Regions from separate parts of the Vitreimonas silvestris genome, predicted to be linked through region 1. Evidence: riboswitches for the same ligand, from Rfam matches in the RefSeq annotation. Region 1 holds a riboswitch; the other holds the start of a gene.
What was found. Region 1 has a riboswitch for cobalamin ahead of DSM104635_RS00320 (ABC transporter substrate-binding protein). Riboswitches for the same ligand answer to the same signal wherever they lie in the genome.
Positions count from the first base shown of each region.

Region 1 (11,974 bases):
TGCTCAAGCGCCGCCTCCACCGCGGTTCCCGCCGAAGCCACCGACCCGGTCGGCCGCACCGCGTTCTACGTCCGCTCGAACCAAGACGGCACCATGCCGGAGCGCATCATCATCCACCGCGAAAGCCGCGCCCGGGTCGCGGTATCGAAGCAAGTCGAAAACTGCACCAACGCCGCCTACGTCACAGCACAATTCGATCTCACCCGAGGCGAAGCCTCGCAACTAATCGGCGGCCGCCTAACCCGCGAAAGCACCCAAGAAGCCTTCGCCACCTTCAACGCGAACTTGAACGATCGCACCATCAACGTCGAAGTGCCCCAAGCCAGCGTCTACGAACGCCTCGAACGCATCCCGGCGCCCTACCGTCTCTACGATTTCGATCTCGCCGACATCTCCGCCATGATGGAAGGCCGTGCGGCGCCGCGCGAAAACTTCGCCTTCTTCGTCGTCCTCACCTGGCCAGACGAAAGCGGCAGCGGCCCATTCGTCACCAGTCGCGGCCGCGCCGATGCTACTTTCATCGGCGAAGCGCAACGCCAGAACCGCGACACGATCCGCTACGATGTCGGCGGTGCGCTCAACGGTTCACTCTGGCTCGATGCCCGCGAAGGCTACGTCGTCGAAGCCCGCTTCAACGAACCGAACCATCCGGGCTACGACAATTATTCGCTCGTACTGCAACGCGTCGCCGATGGCCACGAAGGCGAACAAGCCTGGCGCGATGCGCTGGCGGCGCATTGGCAAGGCTGCCCCTAAATCGCCACGACTGTGAAACGATCGCGAAACACCGCCGCAACGGAGCGCAGCTAGAAACATTCTCGAGCAAACGAGGATGACGCAGATGCAAGGCCAAGCCATTCTGATCACCTGGATGTTGGCAATTCTGCCCGCTTTCGCACTGATCGAGCGCATCCAGACATAAACCGGTCCGGGTTCCCGATTGCCGCAGGCGGATACGGCCCTTAAGGTCGCGCCCGCGCGAGGAAAGTTTGCAGGGCACGCCCAGTCAAAGATCGTTTGTACTGATCGGCGCCGCGCTTGCGTTGCCGATCGTGATCCTGGTGGTGATCCAGCTCTCGTTCGCGTTTGGCCGCGAGCGCGAAGAAGTCGAACGCCGCACTCTGACGAACGCGCAACAAATCGTCGAACTGGTCGATGCGCGCCTGCAATCGGACTTCGCCCTGATGGAGGTGCTCGCCAGCGCCGACATGTTCGATCGCCGGCAATGGAGAGCCGCTTACGATCGCTCGCGCGAATTCGCGTCGCTCAATCCGCACTGGCGCAACGTGATCGTGTCCGACCTCGAAAGCGGCCGCGAGATTTTCAGCACCCGCCGATCCTTCCAATTGAGTTCGGCGCCGCTCAATCCAGCCATCACCGTCAACAGCAACGGCGTCGGCGAAGTGCGGCGCGACGGGCCGAATTGTCCGTGTGTGTATTTGCACGTGCCCATCGGGGGCGATGGCTCTTATCTTCTAACCGTCGCGGTGGATCCGCAGATTTTTCAGGCTGTCATTCTGCGCCACTCGCCGACGGAAGCGATTACGGCCTTGGTCGATCGCGAAGGCAATTTCATCGCCCGCAGCGCTGACTATGAACGGCGCGTCGGCACGCCGGCCACATCCTATGTGCGCAATGCGATCGTCAGCGGCGAAACCAGCGGCATCTACGAAGGCGTTACCTCGGAGGGCTTCCGGAGTTCGACGGCCTATGTGACCTCACCGACGTCAGGCTGGTCGACGCACATCGCCATCGCCTCCTCGCTGATCAATACGCCGCGCACGTATTCGTACCTCTCCGTTGTCATCGGCGCTTTGCTCGCGTTAGCGTTGGCGGCGGCGCTGATTGTTTGGGCGCTGCGCGATCTTGCCGAGCGACGCCAAGCCGAGGCGCGCATGGCTCAGACACAGAAGCTCGAAGCCATCGGTCAGCTCACCGGCGGCGTGGCGCACGATTTCAACAATCTGCTCACCGTCGTCATTGGCGGCCTCAACATGCTGCTGAAGCGCGTCGAAGATCCCAAGCAGCGCGAGATCGCGCTGCACATGCTCGACGCCGCCCAGCGCGGCGACAAATTGACCAAGCAATTGCTGGCCTTCTCGCGTGGAAAACAAATGGAGTTGGCGGCGGTCGATCTGCACGAGGTTGTGCCCGGTATGGAAGAATTGCTCCGCCGTTCCGTCGATGCAGGCACTACTCTCGAATTTAGCCTGCATCCTGAAGCGCGGTGGGTGCGCACCGACGCCAATCAGCTCGAACTCGCCATCCTCAATCTCGTCATCAATGCGCGCGACGCAATGCCAGAGGGGGGGCGCATCGAGATCATCGCACAGCCTTCGGAGAAAGAGGGCTGCATCGATCTCGCCGTGCGCGACACGGGCATGGGCATGCCGAAAGATGTTGTCGATCGCGCCTTCGAACCGTTCTTCACCACCAAGCCCGCCGGCAAAGGCACGGGCCTTGGCCTCGCGCAAGTGTTCGGCGCGGCGCGACAATCGGGCGGGCATGTCGAGATCGATAGCGCGCCGGGCCGCGGATCAACTGTGCGGCTTGTCCTGCCGAAAACGCAGGCGCCCGCGGTGAAAAACGGCGAGGTCGAAGCGCCGGCGCGCGTCGATCTTTCCGGCGGAGACGGCAAGCGCGTGCTCGTCGTCGACGACGAACCGGGCGTTCGGACGTTCATGGCGGAGACGTTGCGTGAAGCCGGCTATGACGCAGTGGAAGCCGAAGATGCGGGCGCGGCCTTGCGGCTGCTGGAAACTCGCCTCCCCGATCTGCTCCTGACGGACTATTCTATGCCGGGCATGACCGGTCTCGAACTTGCCGAGCACGCCAAGGCCCGCTCCAACGGCGCGCTGCGCGTGCTAATCGTTTCGGGTTACGCCGATGCGGATGCGCTTGAGGCCTCCGAAGCGCGCCCCACGCTGCTGCGCAAGCCATTCGACGAGCGCGCGCTGATCGAAGCCGTGCGCGACGTGCTTGCCGCGTAACAGCCGAATAACGATTGCCGTGTGACGCTGCGTCTCGGTTTCGATTCGGTTCGAAGCCCACTAAGTACGCCTCGGAGCATGTGATGAACCCCGCGGCGCGGATCGGGCGCGAGATCAGATTTCTAAGCGGCTTGGCGCGCACGCTGTGGCGGGTGCGCAAGATCGATTCCGACTCCGACGATCTCATCTGCGACGATTTTGAGAACGCGGTCGATCGCTTTGAAGACCACACCGCGCTCATCTTCGAAGGCCAGCGCTACACCTATCGCCAGCTCGACGCGTTGGCCAATCGCTTCGCGGCATGGGCCGATGGGCAAGGCGTGAAGACGGGCGACACTGTCGCGTTACTGCTGCCCAATCGCGCCGAGTACATCCCCGCGTGGGCCGGGCTTGCGAAGGTCGGCGCCGCGACTGCGCTGATCAACAACAACCTAACCGGCGCCGCTTTGGCGCATTGTCTCCGCATCTCCGGCGCACAACACGTTATCACCGACAAGGAAACGCTGGCCGCGGTCGAGACGATCCGTGCTGGTCTGGCCAAGCCGCTCACTTATTGGGTGATCGATGGCGAAGACGAAGGCGAGAGCCGGCGCAAGCTCGATCTGCACGAACCGAAGCTGCCGCCGGAGCGCCCATCGCGCGGACGTCGCGCCGGCCTGAAGGCGCGCGATGTCGCGCTCTACATTTATACCTCCGGCACCACCGGCATGCCGAAAGCGGCGAAGATCACGCACACGCGGGCGCAGCTCTATATGCGGGCGTTCGCGGGCGCGACCAATTCCAACGCGGAAGACAAGGTCTATTGCGCGCTGCCCCTTTATCATTCGACGGGCGGTTTGTGCGGCGTAGGCGCGGCGCTGCTGAATGGCGGCACGCTGGTGCTGCGGCGCAAGTTCTCCGCGACTCATTTCTGGGATGACGTCGCCGACAACGATTGCACGATCTTTGTCTATATCGGCGAACTCTGCCGCTACCTGGTCAATCAGCCGCCGCATCCGAAAGAGCGCGCGCATCGGCTGAAGCTCGCGTTCGGCAACGGATTACGCCCCGAGGTGTGGACCGAGTTTCAAGAGCGGTTCGGCGTGAAGAACATTCTCGAGTTCTATGGCTCGACCGAAGGCAACGTCTCGATGTTCAACTTCGACGGGCAACCCGGCGCGATCGGGCGCATACCCGGCTATCTGCGTGGTAGTTTCGCGGTGCGTCTGGTGAAGTTCGACGTTGAAGCGGAGGCGCCCGTGCGTGGGCCGGACGGCCTTTGCCTGCTGACCGATGTGGGCGAACCAGGCGAAGCGATTGGTCTGATCAAGGACGACGCCCGTCACAATTATAGCGGCTACGCCGACAAGGCCGCTTCAGAACGCAAGGTCTTGCGCGACGTGTTCGAACTTGGCGATGCCTGGTTCCGCACGGGCGATCTGATGCGCCAGGACGCGGAGGGCTATTTCTATTTTGTCGACCGCATCGGCGACACGTTCCGCTGGAAGGGCGAGAACGTTTCCACCACAGAGGTGGCCGAAGTGATCGCGCGCTATCCCGGCGTTGACGAAGCGAACGTCTACGGTGTGAAAATCGATCGCATCGACGGCCGCGCCGGCATGGCGGCGATCACGCCCGGCGCGGAGTTCAAGCTTGACGGCTTGCGCGACTTCCTGATGCGCGAGCTGCCGAACTATGCGCGACCGCTCTTCATTCGCATGACGCCAGCGATCGAAACGACCGGCACGTTCAAGTATCGCAAGGTCGATCTGGTGCGCGACGGCTTCGATCCGGCTAAGATCGAGCAGGAACTCTATTTCGATTGCCCGGAAACGCACACCTATATCCGCGTGACGCCGGAGGTATACGCGAAGATTCAGAGCGGCGGCTTCAAGCTTTAGTCGAACACGGCGACCAATGTGTCGCCGATTTGCTCCAACCTGCCCTTGCGCGCGTAAGCTGCTTCGAGCGATTGCGGCGTCAGCGCCTCGCGCGGCGCGCCCGTGCTGATGACGCGGCCTTCACGCAAAAGAACGACTTGATGCGCAATGCGCGCAGCGAGCGCCACGTCGTGGGTGGAGAAAAGAACGGCGCCGCTGCTTGCGGCGTGTCGCGTGAGAATATCGGCGACGCTCAGCGCTTGCGCCGGATCGAGTCCGGCAGTCGGCTCGTCTAACACCAAGAGCGGCGCGTGCTGGGCGAGCGCGCGGGCAAGATGTGCGCGCGCCTTCTCGCCGCCGCTGATCTCGTCCATGCGGCGCGCGCGCAGCGGCGTCAGCGCGCACGCCTCGAGCGCGGCATCGACGGCGGCTTGATCCGGCGGCGACAAGCGATCGGGCGCGGCGCCGTGCGCGAAACGACCGAGGGCTACGAGGTGTTCGACATTGATAGGCCAGATCGACTGCGGGCGCTGTGGCAAATACGCGGCGCGCAAGGCGCGCGCGCGCGCCGACAACAGCATCGGATCGTCGCCCATCAGCTGCGCTGCGCCGAACTCGATCGGCGCGAGACCGAGTGCGGCGCGCATCAATGTCGTTTTGCCGGCGCCATTTGGGCCGAGCAGCGCAACGATTTGTACACGTTCGATAGCGAGTGAGATTTCCTCGACGACCAGACGGCCGCCGAGAAATACACTGACGCCTACGAGTTCTATCAACGCGCTCATGCATCGCCTCCCCGCGAAGCGAGGCGCGCCGCGATCAACGCAAACACCGGCCCGCCGATCAGGGCTGCGGCGACGCCGAGTTTGAGTTCGGTATCCGTCGGCAACAATCGCACCGCGACGTCAGCGCACACGAGCATGGCGCCGCCGGCCAGCGCGCTCGGCAACAGCAAACGCGCTGGGTCGTGGCCCGCGAGCGCGCGCACCAGATGCGGCGCGGCAATGCCAACAAAGCCAATCACGCCAGCGACAGCCGTCGCGCCACCCGTACAAGCGGCGGCGCCGAGCACGACGAGCGTGCGCGTGCGCGTGAGATTTGCGCCGATCGCGGCGGCGGCTTCTTCGCCGAGCGTGAGTGCTTGCAAGCCGCGCGCGGCAGCGAAAATGAACGCTGCGCCGACGACGAGAAATCCGGCAACCAACGCGACGTGTTCGAGCGAACGGCCTTCCACGGAGCCGAGCGTCCAATTCACCAGGTCGGCCAACGCGCCGGGGTTAGGCGCCAGATTGAGCGCGAGCGCGATTAGCCCGCCGGCGAAACTGGAGAGGCCGACGCCGATCAGCACCAAGCTCGCCGGCCCGCGCGCGGCCCAGCCGAGGGTAGTCACCAGCATTGCGGCCAGAAGCGCGAACAGCAGCGCGAGCAGCGGAGCGAACGCGGCGAAGCCGAAGGCGAAAGCGATCACAGCGCCGAGCGCGGCAAACCCAGAAAGCCCGAGCACGCCGGAATCCGCGAGCGGGTTGCGCAACAAACCCTGCAGCGCCGCGCCCGAGAGACCGAGTGCTGCGCCAACGAGCCAGGCGGTCAGCGAGCGCGGAAAGCGAATCTCCCAGACGATGACGCGGGAGGTTTCGTCGGTAGCAAGGATGCTAGTGGCGACAGGGCCGAGCGCGAGGCCGGCAGCGAGTGCGACGGCGCCGATCAACGCCAACACGAACGACGCGCGGAGCGATGCGTTCATGGCGCGCGCAACGCAGCGGCGATGGTTTCGGCGGCGTCGATGGCGTACCAGGCTTGGCATGAAATCGCTGCGGTCGGCAGCTGGACCGTGCGCGCTTCACGCAGTGCGCGGCGCAACGCTGGATGATGCGATGGCGACCATGCGTTCACCTGCTCGCGGCCGCTGTTGAAGAAGCCGAGCGCGATGAGCGCGGGCGGTGTTTCCACCAGGCGTTCAAGCGGCATCACCGCCCAGCTCGCATCGGTGCGCAGATTGCGCCCGCCAGCGGCGGTGATGATCGCGTCCATCATCGTGCCCGAGCCTGCGACTGCGCCGCCCGCGGAGAGGTACATAACGGCGCTACGCTGATGCGGCGCCGAATCCGCGAGGCGCGATAAACGCGAGTCTAGATCGCGGGCGATAGCCTCTCCCCGATCGGCGTGGCCGAGCGAGCGCGCCGCGTCGCGCAGATCCGCGCTCGCCGTCACGAAGTCCGGCGTGTCGCCGACTTGCAGCACCGGCACGCCAAAGCGGCCGTAGACCGCCTCCGCATCCCACGGCCCGCCCCAATTGCGGACGACGAGATCGGGACGCAGCGCCAGCACCTCTTCTAGCGTTCCGCGTGTTTGGCGGATGCCGCGCGCGCGATCGCGAAAATAGGAATCGTCGCGCAGCGAGCCGCGTGAGAGCGCGGCGATCTGGTTGCGGTCGGCGAGCGCGAGCACGAATTGGTCGGCGCAATAGTCCAGCGACACGATACGGCGCGGTTCAGCGTGCGCCGGGAGCGCGCATGCAAGCGCCATCGCACAGATCAACCACCGCAACGCGTGCCTCCAACGGCCACGATCCCGGACCCAGGCGTCTCCGTCGGCAGGTCTTCTGGCTCACGGGTCGATGCGCCGAACCGCCTTCCCGGATCGCTCCAGTGGCGCTTGGTTCGATGCTCGCCGCTTACAGCTGCGGGCGCAGCCGCGGATTTGCACCGCGTTCCCTTAACCGACGCGAGCGGCTTACCGGCAATATCCGCACGAAGCAATTGCATGGAACCAAGACGATCCGCCGCCGATGTTGCGCCATTCATCGCAAACCAGCGCTCGATGCCTCGCCGCTTAGGGTTGTGGCATTGACCTGAGCGACGCCGCTCGCTGTTATTGGCCGACCAAGTGTTCGGGGATTGATCATGACCAGCATAATGCGCGGCGCGGCGATGGCCACCGCTTTGTTTGGCGCGGGTTTCATCCCGGCTTCGGCGCAGAATTTTGCACCACTGCCGCCGCCGGTCGCAACGCCGCAGGACGTCGCCTACCCGGGCGTGATCACACTTGAGGTGGACGCGACGGACACGCTGCGCGGCATTTGGACAGCGCGTGAGGTGATCCCGGTGCAGCCGGGGCCAATGACGCTGCTCTATGCCGAGTGGATTCCAGGCAAGCATTCGCCGCGCGGGCCGATCAATCTGTTCGCCGGCCTTGAGTTTCGCGCCAACGGCGAGCTGCTGCCGTGGCGGCGCGATCCGGTGAATGTGTTCGCGTTCCATCTCGACATCCCGGCTGGCGTCACCGAGATCGAGGCGCGGCATCAGTTCGTGTCACCGACGGCGACCGCGCAAGGCCGCATCGTCTCGACGCGCGAGATGTTCAACCTGAACTGGGAAACGCTACTACTCTATCCGTCGGGCCACTATGCGCGACAGATTCGTTTCCGCCCCAGCATCACGCTGCCGGAGGACTGGCAATTCGCGGTGGCGCTTGATGGCGCGGAAACGCAGGGCGCGGTGACGCGCTTTGCCGAAGTCGATCTCGAAACGCTGGTGGATTCTCCGATGTTCGCGGGCCGATACTTCCGCCGCATCGATCTCGATCCCGGCGCGCGACTGCCGGTTTATCTGAACGTCGTCGCCGACGAGGCGCGCCTCCTCGAAGCCAGCGAGGAGCAAATTCGAGCGCATAGTAATCTGGTGCGCCAAGCCTATCGCCTGTTCGGCTCGCAACACTACGATCACTACGATTTCCTATTCTCGTTGAGTGACCGCATGGGTGGCGTCGGCATCGAGCACCACCGTTCGAGCGAGAATGGTGTTGATCCGGGATACTTCACCGACTGGGATAGCTCAGCGTCAGAGCGCGGATTGTTGCCGCACGAAATGGTGCATTCATGGAACGGCAAATTCCGCCGTCCCGCCGACATGTGGACGCCGAACTACGAGGTGCCACAGCAGGGCAGCCTGCTCTGGGTCTATGAAGGCATGACGCAATATTGGGGCACAATCCTCACGGCGCGCTCGGGCCTTTGGACGCGCGAGCAAGCGCTCGACTCGCTCGCGCTGACGGCGGCGACGTATCAGAACATGTCAGGCCGGGAATGGCGCTCGGTTGCCGATACCACGATGGATCCGGTGCTATCCGCGCGGCGGCCCTCGCCGTGGCGGAGCTGGCAGCGCAACGAAGACTATTATTCCGAAGGCCTGCTGATCTGGCTCGACGCTGACACGCTGATCCGCGAAGGCACCGGCAACCGCCGTTCGCTCGACGACTTCTCCCGCGCCTTCTTCGGTGTGCGCAACGGAGAATGGCAAGTTCCAGAGACTTACACGTTCGATGACATCGTTGCCGGATTGAACGCGGTCTATCGCCACGATTGGGCGACGTTCCTGCGCACGCGGATCGAAGGTATCAACACAGAGCCGCCGCTCGATGGCATTACGCGCGGCGGCTATCGCCTCGTCTACACCGAAGAGCGCAGCGACTATCAGCGCGACTCTGAATCGCTCAACAAGAACGCAAGCTTTGCTTATTCGATCGGTCTGAGCTTCGGCGACGGCGGCAACGTCAGCGCTGTGCAGTGGGACAGCCCAGCCTTCAACCAGGGCATCACGATCGGCACGCAAGTCGTGGCGGTGAATGATGTGGCCTACAGCGCCGATGTGCTGCGACGCTCGATCACAGCGGCGAAGGATAGCGCCGAGCCGATCCACTTGTTGGTGAAGAACGGCGATCAGTACCGGACCGTTGAGCTCGATTACCACGGCGGCCTGCGTTACGCGCATCTGGAGCGCGTGAGCGGGACGACGGATCGGCTCCGGGCGATCCTGGCGCCGCGTTCGCGCTAATATGGACCGCCGGCGCCCTCGCCGGCTTCTTCGTCAACACGAACGCTAGCGCTTGGTCGTTCGTGCGAATGCCGGCGAGGGCGCCGGCGGTCCATATTGAGGCGATGATCAGAGCAGCTCTTTCACCATTTCCTTCGGCCGGCAGAGCCGTGTGCCCTTGGGCGCCGTCACGAACGGTCGCTCGACCAGCGCGGGATGCGCGATCATTGCGTCGAGGATTTTTGCGCTGCTGATTTTCGGATCGAGCAGACCGAGCTCTTCGGCTTCCTTGGATTTGGCGCGCAGCGCGCGGCGCGGCGTGACGCCCGCAGCGGCGAACAGATCCTTGAGCTGTTGTTTGGTCCAGCCGGTTTTCAGATACTCGATGATCGTGGGTTTAACGCCCGCTTCCTCGATCATGGCGAGGACGTTGCACGACGTCGTGCATTTCGGGTTGTGGTAGATGATGAAACCACGCTTCGCCATTAGGCCCACTCTCCCGCAATGATGCGCGCGATCTCGGCGTGCGCGGCGTTGCGCGCATCGAGCTCGACCATGCTTTCGCTCAAATAACTCGTGATGATGATCGGAGCGCGGCCAGGCGGCCAGGCGATGGCAACATCGTTGGTGGCGTTGTGCTCGGCGGTGGAGGTGCCGGTTTTGTCGCCAACGCGCCAGCCCGCGGGCAGGCCCGCGCGCAAACGGCTCAGGCCGGTGGTGGACGTCTCCATCCAGCCGGTGAGTTTCTCGCGTGAGGCGGCGTTGAGCACGCCGTCTTCGAGCAGAAAGCGCTTCAGCGTGCGCGCCATCGCATCGGGCGTCGTCGTGTCGCGCGGGTCGCCGGGCAGGTTTTCGTTGAGCGCAAGCTCGGTGCGATCGAGACGCGTAACGCCATCGCCGTTGGCGCGGAGGAACCGCGTGAAACCCTCTGGCCCGAATTGCAACTCGAGCAGCAGATTGGCGGCGGGATTGTCGCTGGTGATAACGGCGGCCGCGCACAATTCTTCCACTGTCATCCAACCGCGCTCGAGATGCTGGCTGGTGACCGGCGCGTGCGAGAGCATGTCGGATTGGTTGTAGCATACGATCTCATTGAGCTGGGGACCGCCGGCACGTTGGGCGGTGTGCAGCACGGCCGCCGTCAACGCCCACTTGAAGGTGGAGCACATGGCGAACGCCTCATTGCGGCGATGGCCGAGCCATGCATCCGTGCCGGTGTTCCACGCGGCCACGCCGACACGGCCGCCAATGCGCGCTTCGATCGCTGCAAAGCGCTGATCGTCCGGCGGTGGGACGTAGCTCTCGCGCGGATCGGCAGGCGCCATTGGGGCGCAGGCTGCGAGCGCGGCGCCGCCGACAAGCGTGGCGCGGCGTGTGAGTTCAACGCTTCGTTGCATCGCCTACTCCGCCGGATCGATATCGAAGTGCATGACGTCCTCGCGGCGGCCGAGCTTGGTGTAAAGCGCGATGGCGGGGTCGTCGCCGTAATCGGCCTGCACATAGATCACCCAAGCGCCGCGACGAGAAGCGATCTCGCCCAGGTGCTTGATCAACGCAGCCGCGACGCCCTGACGGCGATGCGTTTCCGCAACCGCGAGATCGTAAATGTAGATCTCCCTCCGCGCCTGCTCGAACTTGTCGAGTTCGTAAGCGACGAGGCCACCGATCACGGCGTCATCCGCGAGCGCAACTAGCGGAATGATGTGATCCTTGCGCAGCAGAGACTCGAGATAGTCGTCACTCGGCGGCGCGCCAGCGTAGGCTTCGGCGTCATCGAACGCTTTGCCGAACATGGCGTTCAGCGCGCGGAAAAGCGCGGTGTCGGCTGGCTCAAGCCTGCGGATGGTGAAGCCGTCCGCCATGGCGCGCGATCAATCCTTCGCGCGCTCGACGTAGGAATTGTCCTCGGTCGAAATCACAACGCGCGTGCCAGGGCCGATGTGCGGCGGCACCATAGTCTTGATGCCGTTGTCGAGCATCGCCGGCTTGTAGGACGAGGACGCGGTTTGGCCCTTCACCACGGGCTCGGTGGTTTCGATTGTCGCGGTGATACGCGGCGGCAGTTCGATGGAGAGCGCCTGGCCTTCGTACATGGTGAGATCGACCACCATTTCCGGCTGCAGGTACGCCGCGGAATCGCCGACCATGTCGCGCGAGAGATGCACTTGCTCGTAGCTTTGGGGATTCATGAAGACGAGACCGGCATCGCCATCGTCAAAGAGGAAAGTGTGTTTGACCTGTTCGACGAACGCCTTTTCCAGTCCGTCGGAGGTCTTGTGCACGGCGGTGGTTTTCACGCCGTCGACGATGCGCC
Region 1 covers NZ_CP047045.1:55,550-67,523, reverse strand. Annotated here, with positions in the region: gene DSM104635_RS00345 (hypothetical protein) at 1-756, shown strand, start outside; gene DSM104635_RS00340 (hybrid sensor histidine kinase/response regulator) at 990-2,990, shown strand; gene DSM104635_RS00335 (long-chain-acyl-CoA synthetase) at 3,074-4,870, shown strand; gene DSM104635_RS00330 (ABC transporter ATP-binding protein) at 4,867-5,634, opposite strand; gene DSM104635_RS00325 (FecCD family ABC transporter permease) at 5,631-6,593, opposite strand; gene DSM104635_RS00320 (ABC transporter substrate-binding protein) at 6,590-7,396, opposite strand; cobalamin riboswitch at 7,425-7,605, opposite strand; gene DSM104635_RS00315 (M61 family metallopeptidase) at 7,753-9,681, shown strand; gene arsC (arsenate reductase (glutaredoxin)) at 9,790-10,146, opposite strand; gene bla (class A beta-lactamase) at 10,146-11,057, opposite strand; gene DSM104635_RS00300 (AAC(3)-I family aminoglycoside N-acetyltransferase) at 11,061-11,522, opposite strand; gene DSM104635_RS00295 (elongation factor P) at 11,532-11,974, opposite strand, start outside.

Region 2 (11,974 bases), 1.7 Mb from region 1:
CCTCATCACCTCCGCGCTTCCGTACATCAACGGCATCAAACATCTCGGCAATCTGGCCGGTTCGATGCTGCCATCAGACGTACACGCGCGCTTTCGCCGGCTGCAGGGCCACGAGGTTCTGTTCATCTGCGCGACCGACGAGCACGGCACGCCGGCTGAGTTGGCGGCCGCTGAGGCCGGGCAAGACGTGCGCGAATACTGCGACGCGCAGTTCAGAATCCAGAAGGATGCGTGCGACGGCTTCCGGCTGTCGTTCGATCATTTCGGCCGATCGTCCAATCCGCCGAACCACGAGCTAACGCAGCATTTCGGTGAAGTGCTGGAGAAGAACGGTTTGATCGAAGAACGTGTCTCGAAGCAAATCTACTCGATCGACGACAAGCGCTTCCTGCCGGATCGCTACGTCGAGGGCACATGTCCGGTTTGTGGTTTTGAGCGTGCGCGCGGCGATCAGTGCGACAATTGTCAAACGCTGCTCGACCCGATCCAGCTGATCAATCCGCGCTCAAAAATCTCCGGCTCAACCAATGTCGAACCGCGCGACACGGCGCATCTCTTCCTGAAGCAGCCCGTGATGCAGGATCGCGTCCGCGCTTGGGTGGACGCGTCAACAGATTGGCCAGCGCTGGCGCGTTCAATCGCTTACAAGTGGCTCGATGAAGGCCTGATCGAGCGCTCGATCACGCGCGATCTGGTTTGGGGCATCAAGGTCATCAAGGACGGCGAGGTGCGCCCTGGCTTCGAGAACAAGGTCTATTACGTCTGGTTCGACGCGCCGATTGAGTACATCGCCTCGACGATCGAGTGGAGCGAAGCCACCGGCAACGATTGGAAGCGCTGGTGGCGTCATACTGACGGCGCAAACGACGTCACCTACATTCAGGTCATGGGTAAGGATAACGTTGCCTTCCACACCGTGAGCTTTCCGGTGACTATCATGGGCTCAGATGAGCCGTGGAAGCTGGTGGATCGCCTAAAGGCGTTCAACTGGGTGACTTGGTACGGCGGCAAGTTCTCGACCAGCGAGAAGCGCGGCATCTTCATGGACCAGGCGCTTGAGCTTTTGCCGAGCGATTACTGGCGCTGGTATCTGATGGCCAACGCGCCGGAGAGTTCGGATGCCGCGTTCACGCTTGAGCAATTCCAGCAAACCATCAACGCCGATCTCGCCAACGTCTTCGGCAATTTCGTCAACCGCATCACGCGATTCGCGGCGTCGAAGTTCGACAGCGTTGTTCCTGATGGCGGCGCACCTGGCGCGCACGAGGAGAAATTGGCAAAGGAATTTGCCGAACGTCTCGCCGCGCTCACGCGCGCGCACGAGCAGATGGAATTCCGCAAAGCCGCCGCCGAACTCCGCGCGATTTGGGTCGCGGGCAACGAATATTTGCAAGTCGCCGCACCGTGGACTGCACTGAAAACGGATCGTGACGCCGCCGCCGTCGGCGTGCGCACCGGACTAAACGCAGCGGCGATCTTTGGCATCCTGGCGCAACCGTTCATTCCCGATGCGGCGAAGACCGTTCTCGATGCGCTTGGCGTGCCGGAAGCCAATCGTACTTGGCCGAAGCCGGATGATGCCGGTGTCTGGGACGCGTTGCCGCGCAATCACCCGATCACGCCGCCGGACGTGCTGTTCAAGAAGATCGAGGACGAGCAAGTCGCGGAGTGGGCAGCGCGGTTCGGCGCCGGCTGATGGACGTCCGCCGTCTCACCGTCGCCAATCTGGCCGAGTACCGGGCGCTGCATCGCTACGGCATGATCGAAGCGCCGCTGGCCATGGTCGACACCGAGGAGACCGACGCTGCGCAGCCCGACGAAGTCGTCGCGGCCATGCTGAAGCGGGGCGATGCGTGGGGAGCGTTCTTGGAGACGCGTCTGGTCGGCAAGCTTTCGATCGACGCGCTTCCGTATCCTTCGCTCGCGCACACGTTCTGGGTGCACGCCGTTTACGTTCACCCGGACGGGCGCGGCACCGGCGCCAGCACCGCCCTGATGCGCGCGGCCATCGACGGCGCGCGCGAGCGCGGCGCCTCGCGGATCGCGCTCTGGGTCAACGGCGAGAACACCCACGCGCACCGGCTCTACGAGCGCCTTGGCTTCCGCGAGAGCGGGCGAATTCCAGGCGGAATCTTCGTCGGCGGCAAGCAGTGCGACGATGTTCTGATGTCACTGGTCCTGGAGTAGGACGCCCTAAAGGAACCAGGGGCCATTTCGGCGTTGCCGAGGCCGGGTTTCCTCCCTAAAAATTCGCCGCCGGGCGGCAGGGGAACGCGCCCAATGGCCAAGTGGAGGGGCGAGCCTATGGAATACGTCGATCAAGCCGTCGAATATCTTCGCCAGGGCTTTGGCACGGTGAACGACCCCAAGGGTCTCATCATCGCGCTGGCCGCGGTGATCTTCATGGGCTCGTGGAGGCAATGGCTTCCGATCTCGCTGGTCGCCGTGATCATCCACATTGCCATCGAGCGCTTGGCCCCAGTGCTGGCCGGCGGCGGTGGTGACGTGACCTTGCCGCCGATCATGGAAGAGACGTTCTGGACGCGCGTACTCGTCCTCTTCCTCGGCTATCTCATCATCACCGGCGTGTTCTTTCTGATTAAGAGCATGTTCTTCCGGGGCGGAGCCAAAGCCGCGCACTAGCGCGAGCGTTTGGCTTCGTAGAGAGCAACCGCCGCCGCAGCCGACACGTTCAAGCTTTCCATCACTGACGCAATCGGGATGCGTGCGCGCTTCTCGCACGCCTCCGCGACGCCTGGGCGCAAGCCTTTGCCTTCAGCGCCGAGGACCAGCGCAACAGGGCGCGGATCGTTGAGCGCTTCATCCAGCGCAAGCTCAGCCTCGCCTTCAAGCGCAACGGTGAGATATCCAAGCGCGCGCAGTTCTTCGACAGCGCGTCCGAGATTCACGGCGCGCACATGCGGCACGAGTTCGATCGCGCCGGCCGCCGCTTTCGCCAGCACGCCCGTCATCTGCGGCGACTTGCGGTCCTGCAAGATCACCGCACGCGCACCGAACGCGACGGCGGAGCGGAACGCGGCGCCGACATTCTGCGGATCGGTCACGCCATCGAGCACCAGCACGCTGCGCCCATCGGCTGGCCCACACGCGGTCTCTACCGAATGCGGTTCCAACGGAAACGCGCGCACGGCCAACCCTTGATGCACCGCGCCTGGCGGCAGCATGCCGTCGATGGCGTCCGGCCCGAGGATGTGCGGCTCAATGTTGTCAGGCAGCCGTGAGGCGGCGTTGCGCGTCGCGATGACGCGCTCGACCTTCCGAACAGGGTTGGCCAGCACGGCAAGCGCCGCGTGGACGCCCCAAATCCAGGACGGCCCGCCGGTTTCTTCCTCAAACTCGCGGCGCGGCAGCGGATTGATAGGCCGTGCACGGCCAGACTTGAGTGGGGGTGGGGGCTTAGGTATAGGACGCGCTCCGCGAAACGAGGGCTCTGCTTATAGAGGCTTTGCCGGTCGCGGAAGCATGGCCGGAAGGGTGGCCGAGTGGTTAATGGCAGCAGACTGTAAATCTGCCCGCGAGAGCGTACGCTGGTTCGAATCCAGCCCCTTCCACCAGCCGTGCTAGCGACGACACTACCAAGAGCGGTTGCGGGTATAGCTCAATGGTAGAGCCGCAGCCTTCCAAGCTGAAGACGAGGGTTCGATTCCCTCTACCCGCTCCATCCTACGCTCGCGATAGCGCGCGTAGGATGTCCTCCGAAGCTGGGCGTAGGAGGACTGCGCGTCCCACCCGCGAGCTTCGGATGGCAGGCCAATCCAGCTCAGTTCAGCACGAACGTCACTTTCATATTCACGCGCCATTCGCTGATCTTGCCGTTCTTGGCGGTGACTTTGATGTCCTGCACCCAGGCGCCTTCGATGTTCTCGAGTGAGTCCGACGCTTTCGCCATGCCTTGCTCGATGGCGTCTTCGAGACCCTTCGCGGAACCGGCGGTGACTTCGATCACTTTGGCGACAGCCATGGCGTCCTCCTGTTTTGCAACAAGAGGACGCTAGGCCTGCCGCAGGCGCATGCAAGCGCCGCCGCTGTTAGAACCGCGCGCGCACACCGATGAAGCCGCTGCGCGGCGCGCCGGCGTAAGCTTCCACGGGTTCGTAGTCTTCATCCGTGATGTTATCGACGCGCACGAAAAGTTCCGCGTGGTCGTCTAGGTCAAACGTCACATTGCCGCCGCCGACGCTGTAGGAATCGACCTCGGCTGTGCCCGCGAACACACCTGTAGGCGTGTAGACGGTGTCATTACGCGCGCCGACATAGCGCCAATTCACGGCGACGCTCAGACGATCAGCAGGACGGAAGGTTGTCTCAAGCTTCGCGCCATGCTCGGGGCGCCGCGACAATTGCACGCCCGTTGCGCCATCCTGTGCGTCGGTCCAGGCGTAATCCACTCGAACGTTGGCCCAAGGCAACACATCGACGTCGACATAGAATTCGGCGCCGTCGATCTCAGCTTCATCGATGTTGATATTCTGCAGATCGCCAAAGCTATAATTGATCATGTTGTCGATGCGCGTTTGATAATAAGACGCGCCGGTGCTGATCGCCTCCGAGACATCGAAGTCCCAGCCGATCTCCCACGATTCGGATTCCTCCGGTGCAAGATCGGGATTGCCGATGTTGAAGAAGCCTGTCTCATAGCGCTCGCTCAAAGAAGGCGCCTTGAACCCGGCGCCGAAGGAAGCAAACAAGCGGAACGCATCGAAGGTGGCGACGGCGCCCAGCGAATACGTCGCCTGGGCGCCGAACGCCTCGTAGTCATCGACGCGCACCGAGCCAGTGGCCACCACGCGCTCACCGATGTCGAACTGTCCGATCACGAACGCGGCGCTTTGATCTTCGTCAGTTGTGAGCGGGTCATTGAATTGCGAGACGTTGTCGATGGTGTTGTTCTCGAATGACAGCCCGCCGTTGAGCGATCCGCCAGTGAGGTCATAGTGCGCCGTCAAGTCAGCGAATTGCCGATCAAACGCCGCAGAGAATGTCTGCAAGCCGCCGTCCCGCTCTGCGCGATCGAGTGAAACCTCACCGCCAGACAGTCGCACATTGAATGCGTCACTGAGGGTGTAGTCGCCGCCCAGCCGCCAGACCGTCTGCTCCTGTTCGTTGCCGAGATCCGGATCATCGGCGCGCTGGTCGAAGCCGGGGCCGCCGCCCAGCGTGTCGTATTCAGATACAGACTCCCGATACCGCGCCAACACATCGAAACCCCAGTTTCCAGCTTCGTGGCGGGCCGTACCGGTAAACGTCGAAAGTGTTGATCCGTCTTTGTCGCCTGTGCTGAGCGGGAAGCGCTCGGGCACATTGTCGAAGCCCTCGGTGTCATAGAACTCGACGCTTACGCCGTAAGACGTGGCGCTGCCGCCGCCCGCCGCGCCCAACAAAGTGCGGAAGGTTCCGAACGAACCGATTTCGGCTTCCAAGAACGGTTCGAACGGCGTCTCGCCGCCGCGACGCGTAATCATGTTCACCACGCCACCGACCGCGTCAGATCCGTAGATTGCCGATGCAGGGCCACGCAGCACTTCGACGCGCTCAAGCGCGCCGAGTGCGTCCTGACCGAAATCGTACGCGGATGACGGGCTCGAAGCGTCGTTCAGACGGATGCCGTCGAACAGCGCCAGCACATGCTTCGAGTTTGTGCCGCGCAAAAACACAGAGGTCTGCTGGCCTGCGCCGCCACTTTGCACCGCCTGAGCGCCGAGCGCGTCAACCAGAGTGACAAGTCCGCGTGCTTCAATGTCGGCGCGATCGACGACTTCAATGCGGGCGGGGAGACGTGACGCCTCGGTTGGTTCACGCGTCGCGGTGACGACGATGTCTGTCTCCTGCGCAAATGCGGGCGACGTGATGAAGGCTGTGGCCGCAAATAGCGCGGCCTTGAGTATGTTACGCATGGGATCATCCCCCTAAGCGGCGCGTCTCGTCCCCAAGGACACGCCAAGCAGCGACAAGCGGGGCCCAAAGAACGAATTCTTTGCGCGGGGCCGCCCGCGTCGCTGCTGCGGAGACATCCGGTTCGACGGCTGAATCCCGGCCGGGCGAACGAGCGACGTGCGACGGCAGGTCTCCTGGCTCACGGCTCGATCGCGTTTCCGCCGCCTTCCCAGGTCCTTCGGACCCAGTGGCGTGATGGCGGATCAGCTCGCCGCTTACAGTTGCGGGCACAGCCGCGGATTTGGGGTTGTGATCCCCGCACCGCGTTCCCATTTCGCGTCCTCATCGGACGACCGTCGCGCTAAGACGTTTAGCCGCGCCGGATCGGCCCGCCAAGGTGCGCCAGGGCTTGACGTGAGCGGCGCGACGGCTAAAGACCCGCACCTTACGCGCGCTTCGGCCGGGCCGAAGCGTCGCACTAGCATTTTTGGACGCCGGAGAGACAGGACCTCACAATGGCCAAGGAAAAGTTTGAGCGGAACAAGCCGCACTGCAACATCGGCACGATCGGCCACGTCGATCACGGCAAAACCACGCTCACAGCGGCCATTACTATGGTGCTGGCCAAGACCGGCGGCGCAAAGGCCATGTCCTACGCCGACATCGACGCCGCGCCAGAAGAGAAGGCCCGCGGCATCACGATCAACACGGCGCACGTCGAGTACGAGACCAAGGCGCGCCACTACGCCCACGTCGATTGCCCCGGCCACGCCGACTACGTGAAGAACATGATCACCGGCGCCGCTCAGATGGATGGCGCCATCCTCGTCGTATCCGCCGCCGACGGCCCGATGCCGCAAACGCGCGAGCACATCCTGCTCGCCCGTCAGGTCGGCGTGCCGGCGCTGGTCGTGTTCATGAACAAGGTCGACATGGTCGACGACCAGGAACTGCTGGACCTCGTCGAAATGGAAGTCCGCGAGCTGCTGACGTCTTACAACTTCCCGGGCGACGACATTCCGATCGTGAAGGGCTCGGCTCTGGCCGCCGTTGAAGGCCGTGACGCGCCAATCGGCGAAGACTCGATCATGAACCTCATGACCGCTGTCGACACCTACATCCCGCAGCCGGCGCGTCCGCTCGACCTGCCGTTCTTGATGCCGGTTGAAGACGTGTTCTCGATCTCGGGCCGCGGCACGGTCGTCACGGGCCGCGTCGAAAAGGGCATCGTGAAGGTCGGCGAGGAAATCGAGATCATCGGCATCCGTCCGACCGTGAAGTCGGTCTGCACGGGCGTTGAAATGTTCCGCAAGCTGCTCGACCAGGGCCAAGCCGGCGACAACATAGGCGCCTTGCTGCGCGGCATCGATCGTGAAGGCGTCGAGCGCGGCCAGGTTCTGGCCAAGCCGGGCTCGATCACGCCGCACAAGAAGTTCGAAGCGGAGATCTACGTTCTGACGAAGGAAGAAGGCGGCCGTCACACCCCGTTCTTCACCAACTATCGTCCGCAATTCTATTTCCGCACCACTGATGTGACCGGCATCGTTCAGCTGCCGGAAGGCGTCGAAATGGTCATGCCGGGCGACAACGTGAAGATCTCGGTTGAGCTCATCAACCCGATCGCCATGGACCAAGGCCTCCGCTTCGCCATCCGCGAAGGCGGCCGCACGGTCGGCTCGGGCGTCGTGGCCAAGATCGTCGACTAGGCCTTCAGCGTCACAAACTGACATCCCAGAAGCCCCGGAGTTCGCTCCGGGGCTTTTTCGTTGCAGCGCAGCAGCTGTCCGTCGTGCGTGCGCGCCTTGGCGCGTGCAATGCGTGGTGTTAATTGTGCCCCATAGTTCCAGGCCGCGTGTGCGGTCGCCGGAAGCTGCTCCGGCGTGAGAACGGGGGAAGTCATGAGAAACCGCGTTCTGGCCGCTCTGGCCGGGATTATGGCGCTCGGCGTGTGCATCACCGCGTCAGCTGCGCCGATAGAGGCCTACAGCCGTCTGCCGGCAATGTCGAACGTCCGGCTCTCGGACAACGGGCAAAACGTCGCTTACGTCACTTCGCGCGATGGTCAGCTTCGCGTGATGGTCCAGCAATTGAGCGATGGCGCCGCGCTCGCCGTGCTTGACCTTGGCGACGCCAAGATTCGCGACGTTGAATGGGGCAGCCCCAATCACGTCGTCATCATCGTCTCCAGCACGACCGCCATTCCCTACGTGACGTTCGTCGGTGAACTATATCAGGCGGTCAGCTTGGATATTCGCACCGGGCAAGCCGTTCAGCTTATGCAGCGGGCCGGCGGTTCGACCACCTACGCGACAGTGCTGGCAGGTTGGCCCTCTTATGGCACGCACGATGGCGACCCGGTGATGTACGTGGAAGCGATACACGATGAGCCGCAGACGCGCGGCGACTGGCGTCTTGATCTGATCCGCGTCGATCTCGACGATGGCGAAACCCACCAGCACCAAATGGGTTCGAAAAGCGCGCACAACTTCCTGGTTCAGCCGGACGGCACGCTGCTTGCGCGGCAGAACTTCGACTATGACACTCGCGAATGGTCGCTTGAAGCCCGCGTTGGCGGTTCGATGCGCGTTGTGCATCGCGTGCGCGATACGCTCGAAAGCCCCTATCTGGGAGGGCTAACAGCGGACGGTCAGTCGCTGATCGTCGACCTTTGGGACAGCACCAACCAAGTCTATCGCCCAACGCCGCTCTCGATGCAGACCGGGCAGTTCGGAGAGCCGATTTTGCCGCCGAATGACGTCGCGGTGTTATATAACGAGAGTCAGCGCATGGTCGGCTACGCCGAGAACGGTGTCTACACGCGCTACAATTTTACCGATTCAAATCGCGCGGCCGCTTGGGAGCGAATCCGCGCCGTGTTTCCAAATCGCCAAATCTCTATTGAATCGAACACGCCTGATTTCAGCCGGGTCATCGTTTACGTCGAGGGCACGGGCTACCCCGGCAACTACATCATGTATGACGCCGCTAGCAGTCGCATGACCCAGATCGGGCGCACGCGGCCCGATCTTACGCCGGCTGACATCGCGGAAGTGCGTTCGATCACCTACCGCGCGGCGGACGGCTTGGAGATTCAAGCCTATCTCACGCTGCCGCCGGGCCGCGATCCGACCAACCTTCCGCTTGTTGTGATGCCGCACGGTGGTCCGCAATCGCGCGACATCGCGGGCTTCGATTGGATTGCGCAGTCGTTGGCGTCACGTGGTTACGCCGTGTTGCAACCGAACTTCCGCGGCTCCGAGGGCTTCGGCAACGCGTTTGTTGAAGCGGCGTACGGCGAATGGGGCCGCAAGATGCAGACCGATCTTTCGGACGGCGTCACCTATCTCGCCGGTCGGGGCATGATTGACGCGTCCCGTGTGTGCATCATGGGCGCAAGCTATGGTGGTTACGCTGCGCTCGCAGGTGTCACGCTACAAAGCGGCGTCTATCGCTGCTCGGTCGCCATCGCGCCGGTCGCTGACGTCCGCGATTTTATGGATTGGATCGTCCGGCGTAATTCAAGCGAGTCCGACAGATATCTCTATTGGCAACGCTACATCGGCTTCTCGAACCTCAACGATCCGCTGCTGAACGAGATCTCGCCGGTCCGCCACGCAGGGAACGCCAGTGCGCCGGTCTTGCTCATCCATGGTCGCGACGACACCGTCGTGCCGTTCTCTCACAGCGCGGGGATGGAGCGGGCGCTGCGCAGCGCCGGCAAGCCCGTCGAACTCGTGACCCTCCGCGAAGAGGACCACTGGCTCTCCCGAGAAGCGACCCGCATGCAGACCATGAGCGCCGCGCTGGCATTCCTGGAGCGGCACAATCCGCCGAACTGAGGTCGCAGTTATTGCGGTCCGAAGACTAGCGCCAAGTCAAAGCTCCCGGATTGCAAGATCAGGGAGCTTTTTCTTTGCCGCAGTGCACACGCGAGTTCCTCACAACAGCCCGTAGACCAACTTTTGGCCTAGGCCTTCGCTGACCATTTCCATTTCATTAACCATGCGCTAGAGTTCCCATCGTGGCGCAAATAAGGGGTGAGCCAAACCCCAGGGCGTCGTGTTTTGTGAGGGAGACGGGTATGAAATTTTTCGTGTTGGCTTCTCTGCTGGTTATGGCCGTGAGCTCGATCGGCCCGGGTCCGTGCTGGATCTGCTGATCAAGCGTCAAAAGTTTAGAAAAGGCCGCCTTTCGAGGCGGCCTTTTACGTTCTAGCGGTAGTCTGCATCCGGCCGCCGTCGCGCGTGCATCCTTCAGGGGAATGGACGCCGTTTCAGCGGCGCGAGGGAGACGTGGATGGAACGGTTTGTCTTTATCACGGCGGTGACGATCGCTATTCTCATGGGCCTCTGGGCCATGTTTGGCCGCTCGAATTTCGACTTTCACATGGATGCCGATGGGCGCGGCATCTCGCCGGTCGTCGAGCTCGCGCCTGGCACAATGGCGGCGCAGACCTTTGCCGGCACGTATTTGGATATTCGCTCAGCCGCCGCGAACGTCACCATAATCCCCGAGGACCGGACCGATTTCTCAGTCGAGATCGACAATTCCGCCGGTCTGGCCCCGATGCCCACGGTCGGCGTCGAGGGCGAGAACCTCATCATTGACGGCCAATTGCGCGGCCGCATTCATGGCTGCGACGGCGACAGCCTCTCGTTGCGCGGCTACGGCGACGTGGCCCAAAACCAGCTCCCCCGCATCACCATCCGCACCCCGCGCGCGCTCGATGTGGATCGCAGCGGCGCCGGCAACACCGAGATCGGCGCCGCCGAGAGCGTTTCCCTTGATTTCAGCGGTTGCGGCACGGCCCGTATCGGCGATGTCACCGGTGATCTCGACCTGGATATCGCCGGCGCTGGCGAAGTCACGGCTGGCGCTGCGCGCCACGTGAGCGCCGATGTGGCCGGTGCAGGCGATATTACCTTGGGCGCGATCTCCGCCGGCGCGGACCTCGATATCTCGGGCGCCGCCACCGTGACCATCGCCTCCCTGACTGGCGATCTCTCTACCGACGCCGCCGGCGCCAGCGAGATTCGCATTAACGGTGGCTCGATCGGGACCGCCGAGATCGACATGGCCGGCTCGGGCGACCTGGAGATCGCCGCCAACATCGCAACCATGAACGTGTCCATCATGGGCGTGGGCGACATCGACGTGGCGGGCACGGTAGGCGACCTCGACGTCGATATCGCCGGCCCGGGCTCGGTCACGGTCCAAGCCGTCACCGGCAGCCTGCAGCAGGACATCGCCGGCCCCGGCAGCGTCACGGTTACCGGCAGCGCCAGAAGCGCACCGCCCGCGCCGCCGGCCGCACCGGCCGCGCCGACACCTTGAAGGTGGTCGTACGCGCGGGACATGAGGTTCCGCGCGTATAAAAACCACGGCGCCAAGAGCCTATCGCGGCAAGGATGACGCCCATGCAAAAGCGTCGCTGCGATGGGCGAAACGAGCCTTGACGGGGGTCTAACGCCTCTGTAGGACACGCCCCTTCGAACCGGCTGTAAGCTCTGGCTTAGACGCGGTTCGCAGCTAACGCGGCAGCGATCCCCACGAGTGGCGATCCAAATCAGGGCCGAATGCCCTGCTTCGCAGCGTTTTTTGCGATCCCAACGTCTTTTGAGCGCCGTCCGGTTCGGGCGGCGTTTTTCTCGTCGGCAGCTCAAATGAGCTCGCCGCCGTGTTCTGCGTCCGGCGATGCAAGTCGCGGCGCTAGGGAATTGAGATCGGGAAGTTTGGCGATGATGCAGCAAAATATCCGGATCAGGCTGAAAGCCTTTGATCACCGCACGCTCGATCTCTCCGCAAAGGAGATCGTGTCGACGGCAAAGCGCACTGGCGCGACCGTGATCGGTCCCGTGCCGCTGCCGACGCGTATTGAGAAGTTCACCGTCAACCGCTCGCCGCACGTCGACAAGAAGAGCCGCGAGCAATTTGAAATCCGTACGTTCAAGCGCGTGCTCGATATCGTTCAACCGACGCCGCAAACCGTCGACGCGCTGATGAAGCTCGATCTGTCGGCCGGCGTCGATGTGCAAATCCAAGTTCTGGGCTGATCCGATGGCTAAAGAACCCTCCCGTC
Region 2 covers NZ_CP047045.1:1,792,583-1,804,556, forward strand. Annotated here, with positions in the region: gene metG (methionine--tRNA ligase) at 1-1,696, shown strand, start outside; gene DSM104635_RS09055 (GNAT family N-acetyltransferase) at 1,696-2,187, shown strand; gene DSM104635_RS09060 (hypothetical protein) at 2,281-2,643, shown strand; gene DSM104635_RS09065 (TrmH family RNA methyltransferase) at 2,640-3,299, opposite strand; tRNA gene DSM104635_RS09070 (tRNA-Tyr) at 3,490-3,575, shown strand; tRNA gene DSM104635_RS09075 (tRNA-Gly) at 3,609-3,682, shown strand; gene DSM104635_RS09080 (dodecin family protein) at 3,782-3,982, opposite strand; gene DSM104635_RS09085 (TonB-dependent receptor domain-containing protein) at 4,050-5,915, opposite strand; cobalamin riboswitch at 6,063-6,268, opposite strand; gene tuf (elongation factor Tu) at 6,411-7,601, shown strand; gene DSM104635_RS09095 (alpha/beta hydrolase family protein) at 7,794-9,734, shown strand; gene DSM104635_RS09100 (GIN domain-containing protein) at 10,192-11,229, shown strand; gene rpsJ (30S ribosomal protein S10) at 11,634-11,948, shown strand; partial or broken gene rplC (50S ribosomal protein L3) at 11,953-11,974, shown strand, end outside.
Region 2: it holds a riboswitch for cobalamin, as region 1 does, so the genes downstream of both, DSM104635_RS09085 (TonB-dependent receptor domain-containing protein) here and DSM104635_RS00320 (ABC transporter substrate-binding protein) in region 1, are expected to answer to the same signal.